2 regions of the Streptacidiphilus sp. BW17 genome follow, and region 1 is predicted to be linked to the other one. Evidence: riboswitches for the same ligand, from Rfam matches in the RefSeq annotation. Region 1 holds a riboswitch; the other holds the start of a gene.
The links. A riboswitch is a leader RNA that binds a small molecule or an ion and turns the genes downstream of it on or off. The one in region 1 is predicted to bind magnesium.
Positions count from the first base shown of each region.

Region 2: it holds a riboswitch for magnesium, as region 1 does, so the genes downstream of both, ABH940_RS08880 (hypothetical protein) here and ABH940_RS00125 (NRAMP family divalent metal transporter) in region 1, are expected to answer to the same signal.

Region 1 covers NZ_JBGCCR010000001.1:25,006-35,567, forward strand. Annotated here, with positions in the region: gene ABH940_RS00120 (HAD-IC family P-type ATPase) at 1-2,107, opposite strand, end outside; M-box (ykoK) riboswitch at 2,335-2,526, shown strand; gene ABH940_RS00125 (NRAMP family divalent metal transporter) at 2,799-4,448, shown strand; gene ABH940_RS00130 (hypothetical protein) at 4,590-4,913, opposite strand; gene ABH940_RS00135 (hypothetical protein) at 5,277-6,518, shown strand; gene ABH940_RS00140 (NUDIX hydrolase) at 6,616-7,236, shown strand; gene ABH940_RS00145 (DUF6542 domain-containing protein) at 7,385-8,101, shown strand; gene ABH940_RS00150 (LCP family protein) at 8,094-9,719, shown strand; gene ABH940_RS00155 (Crp/Fnr family transcriptional regulator) at 9,884-10,558, shown strand.
Region 2 covers NZ_JBGCCR010000005.1:261,392-271,953, reverse strand. Annotated here, with positions in the region: gene ABH940_RS08920 (site-2 protease family protein) at 1-573, shown strand, start outside; gene ABH940_RS08915 (hypothetical protein) at 586-843, opposite strand; gene ABH940_RS08910 (metal ABC transporter solute-binding protein, Zn/Mn family) at 1,095-2,057, shown strand; gene ABH940_RS08905 (metal ABC transporter ATP-binding protein) at 2,077-3,006, shown strand; gene ABH940_RS08900 (metal ABC transporter permease) at 3,008-3,913, shown strand; gene ABH940_RS08895 (metal ABC transporter permease) at 3,910-4,782, shown strand; gene ABH940_RS08890 (hypothetical protein) at 4,795-5,580, opposite strand; gene ABH940_RS08885 (helix-turn-helix domain-containing protein) at 5,678-6,073, opposite strand; gene ABH940_RS08880 (hypothetical protein) at 6,102-6,437, opposite strand; M-box (ykoK) riboswitch at 6,840-7,018, opposite strand; M-box (ykoK) riboswitch at 7,232-7,411, shown strand; gene ABH940_RS08875 (MgtC/SapB family protein) at 7,793-8,518, shown strand; partial or broken gene ABH940_RS08870 (uracil-xanthine permease family protein) at 8,664-10,102, opposite strand; gene ABH940_RS08865 (sensor histidine kinase) at 10,405-10,562, shown strand, end outside.

The DNA of each region.
Region 1 (10,562 bases):
CGTCGACGTCCGGTCCCAGCAGCGGGGCGCCGGGGTCGAGGCCGACATCCCGGCAGGCCTGGACGGCGGCCCCGGCCCGGTCCCCGGTGACGATCTTCACGGCGATGCCCTCGGCGGTGAGCTCGGTGAGTGCGGCGGCTGCGCTCGGGTCCGGCTCGTCGGCCAGCGCCACCAGGCCCAGCAACGTCAAGCCGTCCAGGTCCGCGACAGCCGGAGCGGCGGGTCGACGTCCGGCCCCGGCCCGAGGCCGCGTCCCGGATACGGCGACGGCGAGCACCCGCAGGCCCTCACCGGCCAGGCGGTCGGCCAGTTCCAGCACACCGGCCCGCCGGTCGTCGTCCAACTCGACGGCGGCGGCGAGCAGTTCCGGCGGGCCGGTCGAGTGCTGGTGCCGGCCCGCGACCAACCGCAGGCCGCCGGTCCGACGTTCGGCGGGGTCGGCCCGCTCCGCGGGGTCGCCGTGGTCAGCATGGTCAGCGCGCTCTGCGGGGTCGGCCGACGGCGGGACGGCACCGGCCCGGACGCGCCCGCAGCGGGCGAGGATCTCCTCGACGGCCCCCTTGGCCACCAGGGCCTGCGCGGCCTGCGCCCCCGACAGCGTGAGCCCCGGCCCGGCCTGGGCGGCGACCACGACCGTCGCGACGCGTCGACCCGGATCGAACGGCAGGGCCGCGACACCCACCAGGCCTGCCGCGAAGTCCTCGTCCGGCCCGAGGCCGCCGGGCCCACCGAGACCGTCGAGACCGTCGAGCACCGACCCGGACGCGCTCGCTGCCGAACCCGAGCCCGCCTCGGCAGCGGCCAGCAACGCGTCGTCGACGGCGTCGAGTTCGGGCGGGTCGCCGAGCTCGGCGCAGATCAAGCTGTTGACGGCCGCCCAGCGCAGAACCTCCGGATCCGGACGGCCCGTCGCGTCCACGGCGGAGCGGAGGGTGAGCCGGTCCCGGGTCAGGGTGCCGGTCTTGTCGATGCAGACGACATCCAGCGCGCCGAGGTCGTGGACGGCGGTCAGCCGTCGGGCGAAGACGCGGCCCCTGGGACCGCGACGCAGCACGGCCGCCTGACGGGCCAGTGCGGCGGTCACTACCAGCAGCAGCATTTCGGGCGTCAACCCGACACCGACGGCCGCCGCATACGGCAAGGCCTCCCAGCGGTGGCCGTCCACCAGCGCGCCGACGAGCAGACCGGCCGCACCCGAGACCAGGGCGAGCCGGAGCAGCAGCCCGGACACCTCCCGCGCGGTCCCGTCGAACGCGGTCCGCCGCTCCCCTGCGGGCGCTCCCGCGCCCGACCCGGGCCGGCGGTCCGAACCTGCACACGCCCGGACCTTCGCGCGTGCCCCGGCGCTCGACGCCGCATTCGCTCCGGCGCTCGGCGCCCGATTGGCTCCGGCGAGGAAGGTGTCCGCGCCGGTCGCCAGGACGACGCCCACGCCGGTGCCGTGCGCCACCACGCTGCCGCGCAGGCAGAGCCGGGCGTTGTCCGGCGAGACCCGGCCGGTACGCACCGCGCCGCCACGGCCTGCGGCACGCTTGGGCACCGGCTGGCTGACGCCGGTCAGCAGCGCCTGATCGACCGTCAGCCCCTCCGCACGCAGCAACAGCAGATCTGCGGGGACCCGGTCCCCGGGAACCAGCCGCACCACGTCACCGGGGACGAACTGGTCGAACGGCAACTCCCGTTCGACCGATGACCCAGACCGTGACCCCGACCGTGACGCCGGTGACGGCGCCGGCCGACGGCGCAGCACCGTCGCCGTGCTGCCCACGTCGACGAATCGCCGCAGCGCGGCGGTCTCGCGCTCCGCCCGCAACTCGCCCACCAGGCGCAGCGCACAGCCCGCGGTGATCAGCAGCAGCAGGACCGCGGTGCTGGTGAAGGCCCCGGAGACGGCCGTCGCTCCGGCCAGGAGACAGAGGGTCATCGTGTAGGGGTCACGGAGCAGCAGCGCGACCCGCCGGGTACGGGTCGGACGCGGCGGCAGCGGCAGGGTGTTCTCGCCGTGCGCGGCGAGCCACAGTTCGGCGGTCTCCTCGGGCAGCCCCCTCCGGCTCGTCCCGAGCGCCCGCAGCACCTGAAGATCCGTCAGTTCGCTCAGTGCGCTCACCTCGCGGGGATCCACGCGCCGGGCGGACGGGGCCGAGGCAGCCAGGGGAACCTGGTCAGCGGAAAGGGCGGGAGCACCGTCCTTGCGGCGGTCCCGGCGTGCCCGCAGATCAGTCGGACCGGTCAGCGCTGCCTCCCCATCTCCACTTCGGCACCAGCGTAAACGCGCAGCCCGTAAGCATTTGACAGTGCCCTTACGCAAGGGCCATCATATGAATGTTCATTCATGAGACACCTCGTTCGGTGAGGCGTCTCCACGGACACAGGCCACTGATCCCAACCGTCGAGAGACGCTCCGGATCAGGACACCTCCTCCCGACCTAAGGGTTGAGGCCAAGTGGCTGCGCAGGCGGACCTGTCCCAGAACAGGCCTCGCGCTACGCCGTGGAGTGCCAAAGCTCTGACGAGTTGGGGTGTGCCGGACACGGCTGATGCCGTATTGGTCCGGGTTCGGTGTGCCCCCTGCCGCTGCGACGCGCGACGCGTCACGACCGGAGGGAGGCGAGAAGCAGTGGACTGCAGTCCGAGTAGCCCGGGCCATAAACGGCCCCACATCCGCTTGACCTCGTCTTCTTTCGGCATGCGGTAACCACCTGCTGATCCTTGATCCTTCTGCGCGCGCGGACGCTCGCAGGGTGGATGGATGCTGCATGCCCTCCGATCGGCCTTCACGGCCACAGGGAGGGACCATCATGACCACCACGATCGACCCGAAGGTCCAGGGCGACGCCGCCCGCACCACCGCGGTGCTGGACGACGCGCACCTCGGCGACATCCGCGGCGCGCTCGGCACCATCAAGCTGGACGACCACGGCGACCGCCGCGGCCTGTCCGCCAAGCTCAAGACGCTGCTCGCGATCGTCGGCCCCGGCCTGATCGTGATGGTCGGCGACAACGACGCCGGCGCCTTCGCCACCTACGGCCAGGCGGGCCAGAACTACGGCACCCACCTGCTGTGGACGCTGCTGCTGCTGGTCCCGGTCCTCTACGTGAACCAGGAGATGGTGCTCCGCCTCGGCGCGGTCACCGGCGTCGGCCACGCCCGGCTCATCCTGGAGCGGTTCGGCAAGTTCTGGGGCGCGTTCAGCGTCATCGACCTGTTCATCCTCAACGCGCTGACGCTGGTCACCGAGTTCATCGGGATCACCCTGGCCGCCGGCTACCTGGGGCTGCCCAAGGCCGCCGCCGTGGTGCTCGCCGCCGCGATCATCGTCGCCTCCGCGTTCACCGGGTCGTTCCAGCGCTTCGAGCGGATCGCGATCGCGCTCTGTGCCGGATCGCTGCTGCTGGTCCCGATCTACTTCATGGTTCACCCGAAGACCTCGCAGATGGCGCAGGACTTCGTGGTCCCGAACCTGCCGGGCGGCCAGGGCCAGCTGGCCACCGTGATGCTGCTGATCATCGGCATCGTCGGCACCACCGTCGCCCCGTGGCAGCTCTTCTTCCAGCAGAGCTACGTCATCGACAAGCGGATCACCCCCCGCTTCATGAAGTACGAGAAGGCCGACCTCTGGATCGGCATCGTGATCGTGGTCATCGGTGGTGCGGCGCTGATGGGCGCCACCGCCGCCGCCTTCGCGGGCACCAAGGGCTTCGGCAACTTCACCGACACTGCGGGCCTGGCCTCCGGCATCGCCGCCCACGCGGGCAAGGTCGCCGGTGTCCTCTTCGCCGTCGCGCTGCTGGACGCCTCGATCATCGGCGCCTTCGCGGTCTCGCTCTCCACGGCCTACGCCATCGGTGACGTCTTCGGCATCAAGCACTCGCTCCACCGCGGCGTCAAGGGTGCCAAGGGCTTCTACGCCGTCTACGCCGGCCTCGTCGCCCTGGCCGCCGGCATCGTGCTGATCCCCGGCTCGCCGCTGGGACTCCTCACCGAGGGCGTGCAGACCCTCGCGGGCGTGCTGCTGCCCTCCGCCACGGTCTTCCTGCTGCTGCTCTGCAACGACAAGCAGGTGCTCGGCCCGTGGGTGAACGGCCCGAAGACCAACGCCTTCACCTCCGCCGTGATCGGCATCCTGGTCACCCTGTCGATCATCCTGACCGCGTCGGTGCTCTTCCCGAACATCACCGCGGGCGCGATCCTCGACATCATGGCCGTCTGCGGCGTGGTGGGCGTCCTGGCCGCCGGGTACGCGCTGACCAAGCGCCGCACCGCGACCAAGGAAGACCCCATCGACCGCACGGGCCGCGACGACTGGCGGATGGCTCCGCTGGAGACGCTGACCCGGCCGGTCATGGCCACCGGCCGCAAGATCGGCATGAGCGCGCTCCGCAGCTACCTGCTGGTCGCGATGATCCTGGTGATCGTCAAGATCGTCGAGGTCGCCCTCGGCCACTGAGCCGAGCAGTTCCACACACCGCACGAGCCCGGTCCGGCCCCTCGGGGTCGGACCGGGCTCGCGTGCTGTTCCCGGGGCGAACTTCCGGGGCGGAGTTCCGGGCGAAGTTCCCGTCCGAGAATGACCGAGAACGAGCGGTTGTCAGTCCGAGAAGCGTCCGGCGATCCACTCCGCACCACGGCGGGCGGCGACGAGCCGACGGTTGCGGCGGGTACGCGGCTGCGGCAGCCGCAGCGGCGAGGTCGGGCTCACGGGCGATTCGGAGGAGCGAGGGAGGGCGCGCTGCGCCTGGGCCGCCTCGGCAGCGAGGCGGGCACCGGCCTGGCCGAGCTCGGCCAGCAGCCGCTGCCGACGTCCCGTGCCCCTGGCCCGGAGCCAGGCGGTCCACAGCCCCTCGATCTCACCGACCACAGCGGCCAACCGCAGCTGCGACCGGCCGTTCTCACGCGACTCCCCCGACTGCACCTGAGAGTGCTTCCTCTCTCCCTGCACACAGATAAGCCAGTTGCTTATGTGCGCAAGTATAGAAAACACATCCGCTGATGCACCTTCAAAGCCGCTTCGGCCAAGGGCAGTCGGGACCGAGGGGGTGCCAGGCTACTCGTGCAGCTGTGGCGACGGCGTGCCGAGCAGATGGTGGAACCACCGGCCGGTGGGACGCACACGAGCCAACGCACATAATCTTTTCATTCACCGCCTAGGATGGCGTGAACCCGGGGGAATTGACCGACAAATCGGGCGAAAGAGAGCAACGTGAGGCGAGCCGGCGAGGCAAAAACCCTCCCCGACTACCGCGACTACCGCGCGGACTCGGGCCGCATCGCACGACTGCCCGTGCGACGGCACAACGCGCTGCTCGCGGGGTGGACGGTGCTCTGGTTCGTCCTGGTCGTGCACAGTGGCGGGGTGTCCTGGCACTACCTGCGCCAGGGCGAACAGCTGCTCTTCGGCAGCGATCCCGGCGGCGGGCTCTCCCTCTACGCCAACCACCCCGAGCTGCAGATCGGACCGTTCAGCCTGCTGGTGGCGCGGATCTTCGCGCCGTTCCCGCCCGCCACCGGCGAGTTGTTCGCCGAGGGGACGATGGCCGGACTGGGCCTGGTGATGGTGATCCTCGTCGGGCGGACCGCCGCCCAGCACTACCTCGGGACCGGCACCAACCACCGCCGTCTGCAACAGCGGATACTCATCGCCGGACTGGCCTTCATCCCGATGTGGATCGAGGTCACCGTCCGGTTCGCCCATCTCGACGACGCGCTGGCGCTGTTCTGCTCCACCCTGGCCGTCCACGCCCTGGCCCGCGGCCGGACCTGGGCGGTCGCCGTCTTCCTGGCACTGGCCGTCGACGCCAAGCCGTGGGCGCTGCCGTTCGCGGTGCTGCTGATGGCACTGCCGTCCGGCCGACGGCGCGGCCCCCTCCTCCTCTTCTGCGTCCTGGTCGCCGCCGCCTGGCTGCCGTTCTACCTGGGCAATCTGGACACCATGGCCGCGGCCAAGTTCGCGATTCCCAACCAGCCCGCGTCCTCGCTGCGCTGGCTCGGTGTCAGTGCGCCGTCCACGCCGTCGTGGGACCGGCCGGCCCAGTTCGCGCTCGGGGGACTGCTGGGGGCGCTCGCGGTGTGGCGGGGCCGCTGGCCGGCGGTGATCCTGGTCGGCGCGAACGCGCGCATCCTGCTGGACCCGAGCACCTACACGTACTACAGCGCCTCGGTGCTGCTCGGCACGCTGATCTGGGACGCCGTCGGACAGCGGCGACTGGTGCCGTGGTGGAGCTGGATCGCCCTGCTCTCCCTCTACGGCGGTGCCCTGTTCATCCCCGACGCGCCGACGCGCGGGCTGGTCCGGCTGGCGTTCGTGGTGGTCTCCGTCGCCTATGTGCTGCTGTGGCCGTCGAGGAACAACCGCACCCGCAAGCGCCGTCGCGTGGCGGAGTCCGCCTCGACGGGGGAGTCCGGGGCGACCGGGGAGTCCGGGGCGGACGCGCCGCCGACGGGGGCGTGGGACGGTTCCGGTGCGCGGGCGCACGTGGTCGCACCGCGCCGCTCCCCGGAGCTTGCCGACGCCTGGTGAGAACCGGGGGACAGAGCCTGGGCGCGGAGCCCGGGTGCTGCGACCAGCCCCGTCAACCTGGCCGTACTACCCGTGAGTTCGCCGATACGCTCGGCGAATGACCCAGATGACTGAGCGCCCTGACGATCCGGCAGAACTCGTTCCGGTGCGAGTCGACCCTGCGGAGCTCGCCGCCCTGGCGCGGCGCTACCCGCACCTGCACGCGCCGCAACGCTGGGCCTGGGGCAGTCTGGACGCCCGGTTCTCCGCACAGCTGCCCGAGGACCGGCTCATCACCAACATCCATCTCATCGGGTTCCAGGACGACGGCGTGGTGCTCTGCCGCGACGAGCGCGACCACTGGTTCCTGCCCGGCGGGACGCGGGAGCAGGGTGAGAGCGTCCACCGCTGCCTGGCCCGCGAACTGCGCGAGGAGGCGGGCGCGCGGATGCTCGGCGCACCCGCGTGGATCGGCGCGCACCACTGCGTGACGGACAACCCGCGCCCCTACCGTCCCTGGCAGCCGCACCCGGAGAAGGCCTGGCTGTGGGGCTGGGCGGAGGTCCTGGTGGACTCCGAGCCGACCAACCCCGACGACGGCGAACCGGTCGTCGAGGTCCGCGTGGTGACGCCTGCGGAGGCCCAGCGGCTGCTGGTCAGGGAGCGCGAGCCCTGGTGGTCCGAGCTGGTGGCGCTCGCCGTCGAGTCCCGCGCCGGGGCGCGCACGCTGGGGAATTGACTGCTCGACGCGCCCCGTCACAGGCGTGACAGCGACGCCACCTTGCGGAACGATGTATGCCCTCTGTGCGTGTGTTGCACCTGGTACGCCAGAGCTGAGGGGATATGCCCGGTACACACCGCCTGTGGTGAGCAGTGAGAGGAGTGGAATGGCCGAGCAGTTGGCTCTGTCACACCCCGAGTCCGCCCGACCGCGACCTCCGCAGCGCGCTCAGGCGGGCACCCGGCCGAACCCCCAGCCCAAGCCGCGGCGGGCGTCGCGCTGCGGCGGACACACGGCCAAACCGCCCCAGCGCCGGGGCTGGCCGGTCGCCCGCCCGAAGCCGGGCTGGGTCCTCGTCGGACTGCCGCTCCTCGGCGCGGGCGTCGACGAGGTGCTGGGCAACCCGCTCGGCGTGGTCTTCGCCCTCTGCGCGGCGCTCGGCACCGCGTGGGCGGCACTCCTCTGCACCCGACGCGGACTGTGGTGGGTGCTGCCGATGCCGCCCCTGCTGGTGGCCGCGATCACGGTCGTCTCCCAACTGGCTCTGCACGGCGACCAACTCGCGGGCGGCCGGTCCCTCGCCACGGCCTCGGTGAAGTGGGCGGTCACCGACTTCCCGATCATGGCGAGTGCCGTTCTGGCCGCCGTGGCCGCCCTCGGCCTGCGCCGGGTGCTCGCGCTGCGCAGCGGCGAAGGCAGTGCGGTCCGCCCGCAGGACGCCCGCCCCCGCAGCGTCCGTCCCCGCGTCGTCCGCCCGCGCCGCGCGGACGCGGACGGAGGCCCGGCGTCGGCAGCGGCCTCAGCAGCGGCCTCCAGCGCGGCCGATGCCCAGCCGCAGGATCCGAGCCAGGTCCCCGTCCCGCGAAGGAACCACCATGGCTGACCGCCCCCGCAACCGCGCGGTGGGCCGTCGGTCCGCTCCGTCGCTGGTCCAGGCCGGACGCGCCGCCGTCGCCACCGCCTCCGCGGGCGTGCTGCTGGTCAGCGGCATCTCGTGGTTCGCCTACAACTCGCTGACGGACGGCCTGAACACCTCGGACGCCCTGGCGGTGGCGCAACGCCACGCCCCGCCGAAGATCGACAACTCGATCAACCTGCTGCTGATCGGCCTCGACAGCCGCAAGGACATGAACGGCAACGACCTGCCGAAGCAGTTCGTCGAGCAGGACCTGCACGCGGGGTCCAGCGACATCGGCGGGTACAACACCAACACCCTGATCCTGCTGCACATCCCGGCAGGCGGCGGCAAGGTGCAGGCCTTCTCCATCCCGCGCGACGACTACGTCCAGACGCTCAACGGCGACGGGACCAGCCAGGGCTTCCACAAGGTCAAGGAGGCCTACGGCATCGCCAAGGCCGCCGCCGAGCCCGCCCTCAAGGCGCAGGGCCTCACCGGCGCCGCGCTGGAGCAGCAGAGCCGCGAGGTTGGCCGGGAGGCGACGCTGGCCACCGTCCAACAGTTCCTCGGCATCCGGATCGACCACTTCGCCGAGGTCAACCTGCTCGGCTTCTACGACATCGCCCAGGTGGTCCAGCCGATCACGGTCTGCCTCAAGCACGCCACCAAGGACCCGGCCATGGCGGGCCAGGGCTCCGGCGCGGACTTCCACGCCGGCTACAACACGCTGGACGCGGCCCAGGCGCTGGCCTTCGTCCGCCAGCGCCACAACCTCACCAACGGCGACCTGGACCGCACCCACCGCCAGCAGGCCTTCATCTCCTCGGTGATGTACAAGCTGAAGCAGGAAGGTCTCTTCAACGACCTGGGCAAGATGCAGTCCCTCTTCGACGTGGTGAAGAAGGACGTGGTGCTCGACTCGCAGTGGAACATCCTGGACTTCGCCCAGCAGGTCCCCAGCCTGACCGGCGGCAACGTCGTCTTCAACACCCTCCCGATCCAGGGTTTCGCCACCCGCAACGGGGAGTCGGTCAACCTGGTCGACGAGCTGCAGATCCAGCGGATCATGCAGCGCCTGACCGGCCACGACGCGAGCCCGGCGGCGACGCCCGCGTCGTCCTCGCCCGCGTCCGGTGGTAACGGCGGCAGCGGCGGCGGGTCGGCGCCGCAGCAGGTCGCACCGGCGACGGTGGACGTGCTGAACGGCTCCGGGATCACCGGTCTGGCGGCGCAGAAGCTGAAGTCGCTGGTCGACGCGGGCTGGTCGCAGGGCCGGACCGGCAACGCCGCCCCGCACACCCGCACCGTGGTCCACTACGGCAGCGGCGCGCAGCAGGCCGCCCAGCAGATCGCGGCGAAGCTCGGCGGCAGCGGCATCAGGGTGGCCTCCTCCAGCGCGGTCGCCCCCGGCCGCGTCGAGGTGGTCCTGGGCACGGACGCCACGCCGACGTCGCCCGGCGGCGCGGCGGCCTCCGGCGGGTCGGGCGGTGGGGCGGGCGGCCCCGGCGGCTCGTCCGACGGAGCGCAGGCCGGGACGGTTTCCGACATCCCCTTCCAGGGCTCGGCGGTCGAGATGGGCCAGGGCATCCCCTGCGTGGACTGACGGGCGCCCGGCCGGGCGCCCAGGGTCAAAACGGACTCTTGTGCGACCCGGCTAGGAGATCCGCAAACACGTAGGACACACTTGTTGTGATTGATCGCACTGTTTCCCGGTCGGGCATGATGGGGAACGCACCTCAAGCCTGCACGGCCGACTAGGAGGACCGAGTGGACGACGTTCTGCGGCGGGCACCGCTCTTCACCGCGCTGGACGATGAACAGTCAGCGGAGCTGCGTGCCTCCATGGCGGAGACCACGCTCGCGCGCGGCGAGTCGTTGTTCCACGAGGGCGACCCGGGTGACCGGCTGTACGTCATCGTCGAGGGCAAGGTGAAGCTGCACCGCGCTTCGGCCGACGGCCGCGAGAACATGCTCGCGGTGGTGGGCCCCAGCGAGATGATCGGCGAGCTCTCTCTCTTCGACCCGGGCCCGCGTACGGCGACGGCCTCCGCGCTGACCGAGGTCAAGCTGCTCGGCCTGGGCCACGGCGATCTGCAGCCGTGGCTGCAGACCCGCCCCGAGGTCGCGATCGCCCTGCTGCGCGCCATCGCACGCCGCCTGCGCCGGACCAACGACGTCATGTCGGACCTGGTCTTCTCCGATGTCCCCGGCCGCGTGGCCAAGGCGCTGCTTGACCTGTCGCGCAGGTTCGGCGTCCCGTCGGACGAGGGCATCCACGTCGTCCACGACCTCACCCAGGAGGAGCTGGCCCAGCTGGTCGGCGCGTCCCGCGAGACGGTCAACAAGGCGCTCGCCGACTTCGCGCAGCGGGGGTGGCTCCGCTTGGAGGCTCGCGCCGTGATCCTCCTCGACGTCGAGCGTCTTGCGCGCCGTTCGCGCTGAGCCC
Region 2 (10,562 bases), on a different contig from region 1:
CAGGCCGGTCGGTGTGGTCAAGTGCTGGGCGCGGCACTGGTGCTGGGCGGCTGGATCGTGCTGCTGCGCACCGCGACCGGCTCGGCGGGCGTGTGGCTGCTGCTGGTAGGGGCGTTTCTCATGGTGGCCGCCTCGGCCGAGGTCCGGCACGCGGCGCTGGCGGCGTCCGCGCGTGGCGTCCGGGTCGGCGAGGCGATGACCACGCCCGCGTTCACCCGCCCCGACTGGTCCACGGTCGACCGCGTCTTCGAGGAGAGCACCACCTGGCGCAGCCTCGGTGCGGTCCCAGTCGTGGACCTGAACGGTTATCCGAGCGGTGTGGTCCGCTGGCGCACGCTGCTCGGCATCCCGCCGGGTCGGCGCGGTGACGTGCGGCTGCGGGACGTCGCGGTCCCGGTCTCGACCTGGGCGACGGCGGCGACCCAGGACGATCTGCTGGACGCGCTCGACGACAGCCGCGGACGGCTTCCGCTGCTCGTCCTGGACGGCGGCCTCCTGGTCGGCACCGTCACCACGCTCGACCTGGCCCGGCTGGTCCGGGGCGGACGGTTCGTCCCCGGGACGCAGACCTGAGCGGCCTGCTGGTTACAGCTGGAAGTGCATGGACATCCGGCAGTGGCCGGTGAGGGCGAACACCTCGTCCTCTTCGTCATCTGTGCCGCTCACCGTGCCGCTCACCGGGCCGACGACGGGCTGCGTGGCGGTCTGTGAGGCGGTCTGCACGAAGGAGGTCCCGGCCCGCGCGTCGGCGGCGGGGAATGCTGGGTACGCCGGGGTCGCCAGGTTGCCGAGGGCCGACAGGCTGTCGCGGGTGTCGTCGAGGACCATCACTGGATGAGTCATGGCACCAGTTCACCCCCGTCCGGGCCCGCGTGGGGCGGTCCTTGACGCGTTCCGAGCGCTACGGCGGCAGACCCTGATGCGGCCTTGGCGCGGCCCGGCGGGCCAAGCGGCGAGCCCGGCGTGTGCCACTCGGACGGGTGACGGCGGGAACGGTTTTCATCTCACACCCATTCGGGCTACGATGAAAACCGTTTCCAAGTTAACCTGAAGACGTCGCCGCACCGCCGTCCCAGCCCAGGGGGTCCCTCATCATGCCCGCGCCCGCCACCTTCCGCCGTCGTACCACCAAGCTGGCGCTGGGTGCAGGAGCGGTCGCGCTGGTGGCCTCGGTCAGCGCCTGCGCGACCACCGCACCCGCCGGGACCAACGCGGGGTCCTCGGGCGCCTCCGGCGGCAAGGTGATCCAGGTCGCCGCGGCCGAGAACTTCTGGGGCAGCATCGCCACCCAGCTCGGCGGCTCGCACGTGCATGTGACCAGCATCATCACCAACCCGAACACGGACCCGCACTCCTACGAGCCCACCGCCTCCGACGCCCGCACCGTCACCACGGCGCAGCTGGCCATCGTCAACGGCATCGGCTACGACGCGTGGGCGGACAAGCTGCTGGCCACCAACCCGGGCACGGGCCGCGCGGAGCTCAACGTCGGCGACCTCGTCGGGATCAAGCCGGGCGGCAACCCGCACCGCTGGTACTCGCCGGACAACGTCAAGCAGGTCATCGCCGCGATCACCGACGAGTACAAGAAGCTCGACCCGGCCGACGCCGCCTACTTCGACGCGCAGCAGCAGACCTTCGAGACGCAGACCCTCGCCCAGTACAACCAGCTGATCGCGCAGATCAAGCAGAAGTACGCGGGCACGCCGATCGGGGCGTCCGAGTCGATCGTCACGCCGCTCGCCGAGGGCCTCGGGCTGAAGATGATGACGCCGGAGACCTTCCTGGACGCGATGAGCGAGGGCACCGACCCGACCGCCGCGGACAAGGCGCTGATCGACCAGCAGATCAAGAACAAGCAGATCAAGGTCTACGTCTACAACAGCCAGAACTCGACCCCGGATGTGGTCGCGCAGGTCAACCTGGCCAAGTCCGAGGGCATTCCGGTCGCCCAGGTGACCGAGACCCTGGCCCCTGCGAACGACACGTTCCAGCAGTGGCAGGTCGCCGAGCTCCAGGGCCTGGAGCAGGCTCTCCACCAGGCCACCGGGAAGTGACGCCATGAATCCTCCCCCCGTGAGCGCACCCGCTGACGCAGCACCGGCCGAAGCACCGGCCGTCGAGAAGGCCACCCCGACGCCCACCGAAGCCGCGGCGCCCGTCGTCGGCCTCAGGGGCGCCGCCGTGCGCGTGGGCGGGCGGACGCTGTGGTCCGGCGTCGACCTCGAGGTGCAGGCGGGCGAGTTCGTCGCCGTCCTCGGGCCCAACGGCGTCGGCAAGTCCACGCTGGTCAAGGTGCTGCTCGGCGTCGTGCCCGCCGCCGAGGGCGAGATACGCGTGCTCGGCCGTCGGCCCGGCGAGGCGGGCAGCCGCGTCGGCTACCTGCCGCAGCGCCGCAGCTTCGACCCGAGCCTGCGGATCCGTGGCGTCGACATCGTCCGGATGGGCCTGGACGGCGACCGCTGGGGCATACCCCTGCCCTGGGCGCGCAACCGGCATGCCGCGCGCGAGCGGGTCCGTGAGGTGATCGAGCTGGTCGGCGCGAGCGCGTACGCGCACCGCCCGATCGGGCAGTGCTCCGGCGGTGAGCAGCAGCGGCTGCTGATCGCGCAGGCCCTCGTCCGCAAGCCCGAAGTGCTGCTGCTGGACGAGCCGTTGGACAGCCTGGACCTTCCCAACCAGAGCGCCGTCGCCGCGCTGATCGGCCGGATCTGCCACCAGGAGCAGGTCGCCGTGGTCATGGTCGCGCACGACGTCAACCCGATCCTGCACCACCTGGACCGGGTCGTGTACATCGCCGAGGGCGGCGCCGTCAGCGGCCGGCCCACCGAGGTGATCACCTCCGAGACGCTGACCCGCCTCTACCGCACCCCGGTCGAGGTCCTCTCCACCCAGGACGGCCGCCTCGTCGTCGTCGGACAGCCCGAGGGCACCGGCGCACACGCCGGAGTGCACGGAGCACGGGCAGACGCGAGCGCCGGAGCACCCGCCGGAGCGGGTGGCTGAGATGGGATCCGCTCCTCCGTTCTCCTGGAACCTGCTCTACGACTTCCAGGTCATGTGGTCGTACCCGTTCATGCTCAACGCCTTCCGCGCGGGTGCGATCGTCGCCGTCGTCGCGGGCGTCGTCGGCTGGTACGTCGTGCTGCGGCGGCAGACCTTCGCCGCGCACACCCTGTCCGTCGTCGCCTTTCCCGGCGCGGCGTTCGCGACGCTGGCCGGATTCGCGCTCAGCCTCGGCTACTTCGGCTTCTGCATCGCCGCCGCGCTGGTGCTGGCCATGCTCCGACGCAACCGCGGGGGTCAGCCCGGCGACTCGGAGGAGTCGGCGGCGACCGGCACCGTCCAAGCCTTCCTGCTGGCCTGCGGATACCTCTTCATGGCGCTCTACAAGGGCCTGTTGGAGGGCCCGCAGGCGTTGCTCTTCGGCAACTTCACCGGCATCACCACCGGTCAGGTGACGACGCTGGCCGTCGCCGGCGTCGTGGTGCTGGGCGTGCTCGCGGTGATCGGCCGCCCGCTGCTCTTCGCCTCCGTCGACCCGCAGGTCGCCGCCGCGCGCGGGGTGCCGGTGCGGGCGCTGTCGGTGGCGTTCCTGGTGCTGCTCGGTGCCGCGACCGCCGAGGCCGCGCAGATCACCGGCGCGTTGCTGGTCTTCGCGCTGATGGTGTTGCCCGCCGCGACGGCCCAGGTGCTCACCGCCCGGCCGGGGTTGAGCCTGCTGCTCACCGTCGTCATCGGCTTCGGCGTGACCTGGCTGGGTCTGTTCGCGGGCTGGTACTGGAACTACCCGCTCGGCTTCTTCGTCACCACGTTCGCGTTCGCGCTCTTCCTGCTCGCCCACGGCGTGCGGGCGTTGGCCGCGGCCGCCGAGCGGCGACGCGCGGTCCCGACCCTGGCAGGTGCGGCATGACGGCCCCGACCATGTCCCTCGCGGTCTCCGCGTGGACCCAGCCGTTCTTCCAGCACGCGCTGCTGGCGGGCACGTTCATCGCACTGGCGGCGGGGCTGGTCGGCTTCTTCCTGGTGCTGCGCGCTCAGGTCTTCACCGGGGACGCGCTGAGCCATGTCGCCTTCACCGGCGCGATGGCCGCACTCGCCGCCGGATACGACCTGCGGCTCGGCCTCTTCGTCGCCTGCGTCCTGGTCGGTCTGCTGCTCGGCGGTATCGGCCGCCGCGGCAAGGCGGACGACGTGGTGATCGGCAGCGCCTTCGCCTGGATCCTGGGCCTCGGCTCGTTCTTCCTCACCCTCTACACCACCTCGGCCAGCGGCATGGGGAACGGCGGCGCGGGCACCTCGGTGCTCTTCGGCTCGATCTTCGGCCTGGACGGCGGCCAGACGACGGTCGCGGTCGTGATCGCGCTCGTGGTGACGGCGCTGGTACTGCTGATCGCCCGGCCGCTGCTCTTCGCGACGCTGGATGAGAACGTCGCCGCCGCGCGTGGAGTCCCGGTCAAGGCGCTGGGGTTGGGCTTCCTGGCCCTGGTCGGCCTGACGGCCGGCGAGGCGACCCAGGCCGTCGGTTCGCTGCTGCTGCTCGGCCTGCTGGCCGCCCCCGCGGGCGCGGCGCTGCGGATGACGCAGCGGCCCTTCGTCGGCCTTGCGCTGGCGGGCGGTCTGGCGGTCGCGGAGATGTGGGCCGGTCTGGCCGCCGCCGCGTGGATCCCGCAGTGCCCGCCCAGCTTCGGCATCATGGCGGCGGCGACCCTCGTCTACGCCGCGACCTACCTGCCCCGCCCGGCCGGTCGGGGCGCGCGGACGGCTGAGGCAGCCGCGTAGCGAACGCGCAGGTCAGATCCAGCCGAGAGCGACCAGCGCGCCGATCACCAGCAGCGTGACCGCCGTCAGCATGTTGGCGCGCTTGTCGATCCACGGTGCCGTCAGCAGCCGCGCCCCGAGCGCGGCGGCGACGGTCAGGCCGACGATGGTGCCGACGGTCACCAGAGTGAAGACCAGCAGCGAGCCGATCGCCGCCGTCGCCCCCAGCGCTCCTGCGGCCAGGAAGACCGGAAGGATCGTCAGATCCGGCGAGGCGGCAGCCCCGAAGGGGATCAGCAGCCCGGCCAGCCCGCGCGGGCTGCGCTGTGGGTGGCTGTGCTCGTGTTCCGCTTTCGGTCGGTCCAGAACCGCCGTGGTGCCGACGGCGTGGGTGTGGCGGCCGTCGTGGTCGTGTTCGTGGTCGGGGGCGTGCCCGTGGTCGTGCGTGTGTCCGTGTCCGCGTCCGTGACCCTGGCTGTGCCCGCCGTCGCCGTCGTGGCTGTGGCCGTGGCCCTTGCCCAGCAGGTCCAGGACGAGGAAGACCGCGCCCGTCACCAGCAGCACGCCCCCGACGACGAGGTCGGTGTGGCGGGCGACCGTCGTGCGGAACTGGAGCCCGACGACCACCAGCACCGCGCCGAGCAGCAGCGAGACGAGGACGTGCGTCAGCGCGGCGGCGAGCGACAGCCGGACGACTCGCCCGGTGCGGTAGCGCCTCGTGCGGGAGAGGACGGCGAGCGGCAGCCAGTGGTCCGGCATGACGGCGTGGCCGAAGCCGACGCCACCGGCCGCGAGCAGCAGGGCAGGAAGCGTGTTCACAGGACCACGGTACACACTCATCTTCGCATCCGTGAAGATGAGAAGACAGATGCCCGAGCCTTCTACCTGCAACAACGTCGCAGTTGCGCCGCCGCGGCTACGGCGCGGGGTCGTACTTGTACCCCACGCCGCGCACGGTGGCCAGCATCCACCGGTACGGATCGCCCAGTTTCCGGCGCAGCCGGGCGACATGGACGTCGACGGTCCGGCCGTCGCCGACGTCCGGCTGCTCCCAGACGAGTTCCAGCAGCTGGGTGCGCGAGAAGACCAGCTCCGCGTTGACGACCAGATGGGCCAGCAGGTCGAACTCACGCCGGGTCAGGTCCAGGGGCCGCCCGCCGGCGGCGGCCCGGCGGCGCCGCCCGTCGACCTCGATGCGTGGCGGGACCGCCACCGGGACCGGTGGCCTGCGGCCGGCCGAAGGCAGGCGGGTCGGCGGGATGGCAGCGGACAGCTCGCGGTGCTGGTGTGCGCGCTGATAGGTGACCGTCACGGGGGGTCCTTCCGGGTAGGTGATGGGCTCAGCGGCGTGCGACGGCGTTGCGCGGGCCGCGTGGGCCGTGGCGCTCCGCTCGGGCGCAGATCGCGCGGGCGGCGGAGAGCGGCAGGTCGAGGTGGGGCGCGAGCCACTCCGGGCGGTGGCCCTGGGCGGCCAGGATGTACGCGGCGTGGACCCGCGCGTCGTAGGCCACCTCGGCGGAGGTGGTCGCGGCGAAGTCGTGCGGGTCGAGCAGGTAGACGCGCTCGACGCCGTCGTGGAGGGCGAGGCGCAGTGTCCCGTACGCGGTCGAAGGCTCGGCGGCGGTGGTATGCAGCGCGGTGACGGTGGCCTGGGCGAGCGACGCCTCGGCGGACACGGCGGGAGGCCCTGATGTGCCGGAGTCGGCCGAGCGCGCCGCGCACTACGTCGTGCAGTACGTCGTGCGGGCGACGGCCGGACGTCTGCGGGGTGGTGTGCGGGCTGGTGTGCGGGGTGTGCGGGCGAAAGGACATCACGGTCATGACGAAGAGGCTCCTTCTGGGCAGGCGTGCCCGCGCCACGACGCCGTCGACGGCGTGGCGGACGGCGCGGGCGTGCGGTCAGCGGTGAACGCGGGCCGGACCAGGCTCGGCGGGATGGCCGGGCAGGGGTCGGCCCGGACATGGACTCGGACTGTCGTCCATGACTTCGCCTCCTTCCGGCCGTGGTGCGCGTGGCACCGATGCGACGCGGCAAGGAGCGGACCGGCTGTGAGAGACCGCGACAGGACGCGGTAGCCGGAACACCCCAACTCGTCAGAGCTTTGGCACTCCACGGCGTGATCCCAAGTGCGCTGACTGGGAAGCCACTTGGCCTCAACCCTTAGGTCGGGAGGAGGTGTCCTGATCCGGAGCGTCTCTCGACGGGTGGGATCAGTGGCCTGTGTCCGTGAAGACGCCTCACCGAACGAGGTGCCCTCTTCGTTTCAACGCCCTCAGCATAGATCAGTGATTCGGTGGTGAAGCAAGTTCCCGGATTCTTTGACGTGTTGTTGTCGCCGTTGTCCGGTGACTTCTGTGGCTGACGGGAATTCATTCCTCCGTCCACCTGCGACCGATGTGCAACTGCCGGAGCGGCTGATTGTTACGTGCCGGGTTGACTTTCCCCCGCGTGGGTCGGTTCACTTCTCCTGCGACACCTCGTTCGGTGAGGCGTCTGCACGGATACAGGCCACTGACCCGACGACGTCGAGAGACGCCCAGGGTCAGGACACCTCTTCCCGGCTTAAGGGTTGAGGCCAAGTGGCTTCCCGCCCGACCGATGGGCGGGACACGCCGTGCAGTGCCGAAGCTCTTACGTGGGAGGTGTCGGTGTTCCGCACGGGAGTGCGCTGACCTGGGGAGGTGGGGCCTGATGAAACCTGGCAGTAGTCCGCATCCGCGCTCGACCGGTCCCGCAGCAGGCGGTTCCTGACACACGGGTACGCACACGCATGGCCTGATCCGGTGATTTCGCCGTTCCGGCCACGGGTGTGAATTTGTGCTGCCCGCATTCGGTCCGAGGAATTTCCCGATCCTTCCGCCAGGTCCGCTTTTCGTCTGCCCACGTGACGGGGGGGGAGACGTCCCGCCGACGTGCCGACGTCTGGAGTTCCCCAGCAGGACGGCTCCGACCACGCATACTCGGCCCGACCACGCAAACGAACCACCTAACACGAGCCACCGAACACGAACCACCGAAGGAGTCCGGGCTGTGCAGTCCCTGACCACCGCCGAATTCCTGATCCGTCTCGGCACCGGCGTCGGCTGCGGCGCACTGATCGGCGTCGAACGACAGTGGCGCGCCCGGATGGCCGGGCTGCGCACCAACGCGCTGGTCGCCACCGGCGCGACGCTGTTCGTCCTCTACAGCGTCGCGGCCGGGGACACCAGCAGCCCCACCCGCGTCGCGTCCTACGTCGTGTCCGGCATCGGCTTCCTCGGCGGTGGCGTGATCCTGCGCGACAGCGGCGGCGTGCGCGGGCTCAACACCGCTGCCACGCTGTGGTGCTCGGCGGCCGTCGGAGTGCTGGCGGCGTCCGGGCGGCTCCAGTTGGCGCTGGTCGGGACGTTCGCCGTACTCGCCGTCCACCTGGTGCTCCGCCCGGCCGGGCGGCTGCTGGACCGGGCGCCTTCGGCCGGGTCCGACCCGGACACCAGCAGCCGGGTGACCGTGCACCTGCGCTGCAGCCGTCGCAACGAGTCGCACATCCGCGCCCTGCTGTTGCAGGCACTCACCGGCGCCGGTCTCACTCCCGCCGGGCTGCGTGCCACCCGGGAGGGCGAGGACGTGGCCAGCCTCCGCGCGACCGTCACCGTCGAGGGGGATGCGGGCAAGGCGCTGGAGCCGGCCGTCACCCGGCTTTCCCTGGAACCGGGCGTGCTGGACCTGCACTGGCATCTGGAGGAGGAGGCCAACGGCGAGTCCGCCCTCGCCTGACGACCGCTCAGCCCGCACGCCCCTGCCCACACCCCGGCCACCGAGAGGCGGTGCCACCGTGCCGATCCCACGACGCCGGATCAACGGCGAAGTCGCCGCCGCAGCCCGGTTGCTGACACGAGGTGGGTGAGCGAAAGCCTTCAGGTCAGTCCGTGGCCGAGCCCGAACCGGTCTGACCCTCCGTCGGCTGCGTCCCGTCGGCCTCGGCCTGTCCGGCCTGTCCGGCCTGTCCGGCCTGTCCCGCCGTCGCGGCCTGCCGCATGGCGGCCGGAGCCAGCGGGCGCAGCGCGTGGTAGCCGAAGAGGACCACGATCGTGCCCAGGGCGATGCCACCGAGCGAGAAGCTGCTGCTGATCTTCATAGTGACGCCGCCCGCGCCGATGATGATCCCGGCCGCGCAGGGGATCAGGTTGATTGGGTTGGTCAGGTCCACCTTGTTGCGGATCCAGATCTGCGCGCCGAGCAGCCGATCATGCCGTAGAGGACGACCGTGATGCCGCCCAGCACCCCGCCGGGGATCGCCGTGATGATCGCGCCGAACTTCGGGCAGAGGCCGAACAGCAAGGCGAAGACCGCCGCGCACCAGTAGGCGGCCGTGGAGTAGACGCGGGTGGCCGCCATCACGCCGATGTTCTCGGCGTAGGTGGTGGTGGCCCCGCCGCCGACCGCCGTGGAGAGGACCGTCGCGATGCCGTCAGCGGCGATCGCGTCGCCCATCCTGTCGTCCAGGTCCGCGCCGGTCATCTCGCTGACCGCCTTGACGTGACCGGTGTTCTCCGCGATCAGCGCGATGACGACCGGCAGCGCGACCACGATCGCCGACCCGCTGAACGTCGGTCCGTGGAAGTGCGGCAGGCCGACCCAGCGGGCGTGGCCGACGCCGGAGAGGTTGAGCCGCCAGTGGTCGGTGACCTTGCCGCTGCCGTCCGGCGAGTAGATCTTGCCGAGCGTGCGGTCCAACACCCAGGAGAACGCGTAGCCGAAGACCAGCCCCAGGAAGATCGCGATACGGGACCAGAAGCCGCGCAGCGCCACCAGCGCGAAGCCGGTCGCCGCCATCGTGGCCAGCGCCACCCACTGGTCCTGCGGCCAGTACGTGCCGGCGGTCACCGGCGCGAGGTTGAAGCCGATCAGCATGACCACCGCGCCGGTCACCGCGGGCGGCAGTACCACGTGGATGATCCGGGCCCCGCCCGCCTTCACCACCAGCCCGAACACGGCCAGCACCAGACCGGTCACCAGCAGCGCGCCGGTGATCGCCGACGTCGAGCCGCCCTGCAGCCTGATCGTCGTCGCCGCGCCTACGAAGGAGAGGCTGCTGCCGAGGTAGCTCGGGATCCGGCCGCGGGTCAGCAGCAGGAAGAGGATGGTCGCGACGCCCGACATCATCACGGTGAGGTTCGGGTCCAGGCCCATCAGCAGCGGCGCGACGTAGCAGGCGCCGATCATCGACGCGACGTGCTGCGCGCCCAGGCCGATGGTCCGGCCCCAGCTCAGCCGCTCCCACGGCTTGACGACCTCGCCGGTCTCGATGTGCCGGCCGTCGCCGTGCAGTTCCCAGCCGCCGAGGCCCCGGCCACTCACGCCTGTTCCTTCGCGCTTCGCTTCGGCTCCGCTCCGCTGCGACTCAGCTCGCCGCTCATGGCTGTTCCTTCGCGCTTCGCTTCGGCTCCGCTCCGCTGCGACTCAGCTCGCCGCTCATCGGCTCTCCACATCGTCGCGGTTCTGTTCGCGTGACAGCAGTCGTGTTCGAGGGTGTTGGGGTGGAAATCCCCGTAAGCCGTCCAAACCGGACCAGGTTATACGAGGTGGCACGTAGGTTCGGCCCAGGTGATCGGTACCACGGCATGACGGTCCATGACCGCTTTGCCTCTACCGTTGAAGCCATGGACCTGCTCCGCCGCATCCGCCTCTTCGCGCGTGCCCATCCCTACTGGATGGACACGCTGCTGGCGTTCGGGCTCTACGGGCTCACCCTCGTCTGGCGCGACGGCGGCCCGACCAAGAGCTGGTCCGAGATCGACCCCTCCGAGGTGCTGGTCGT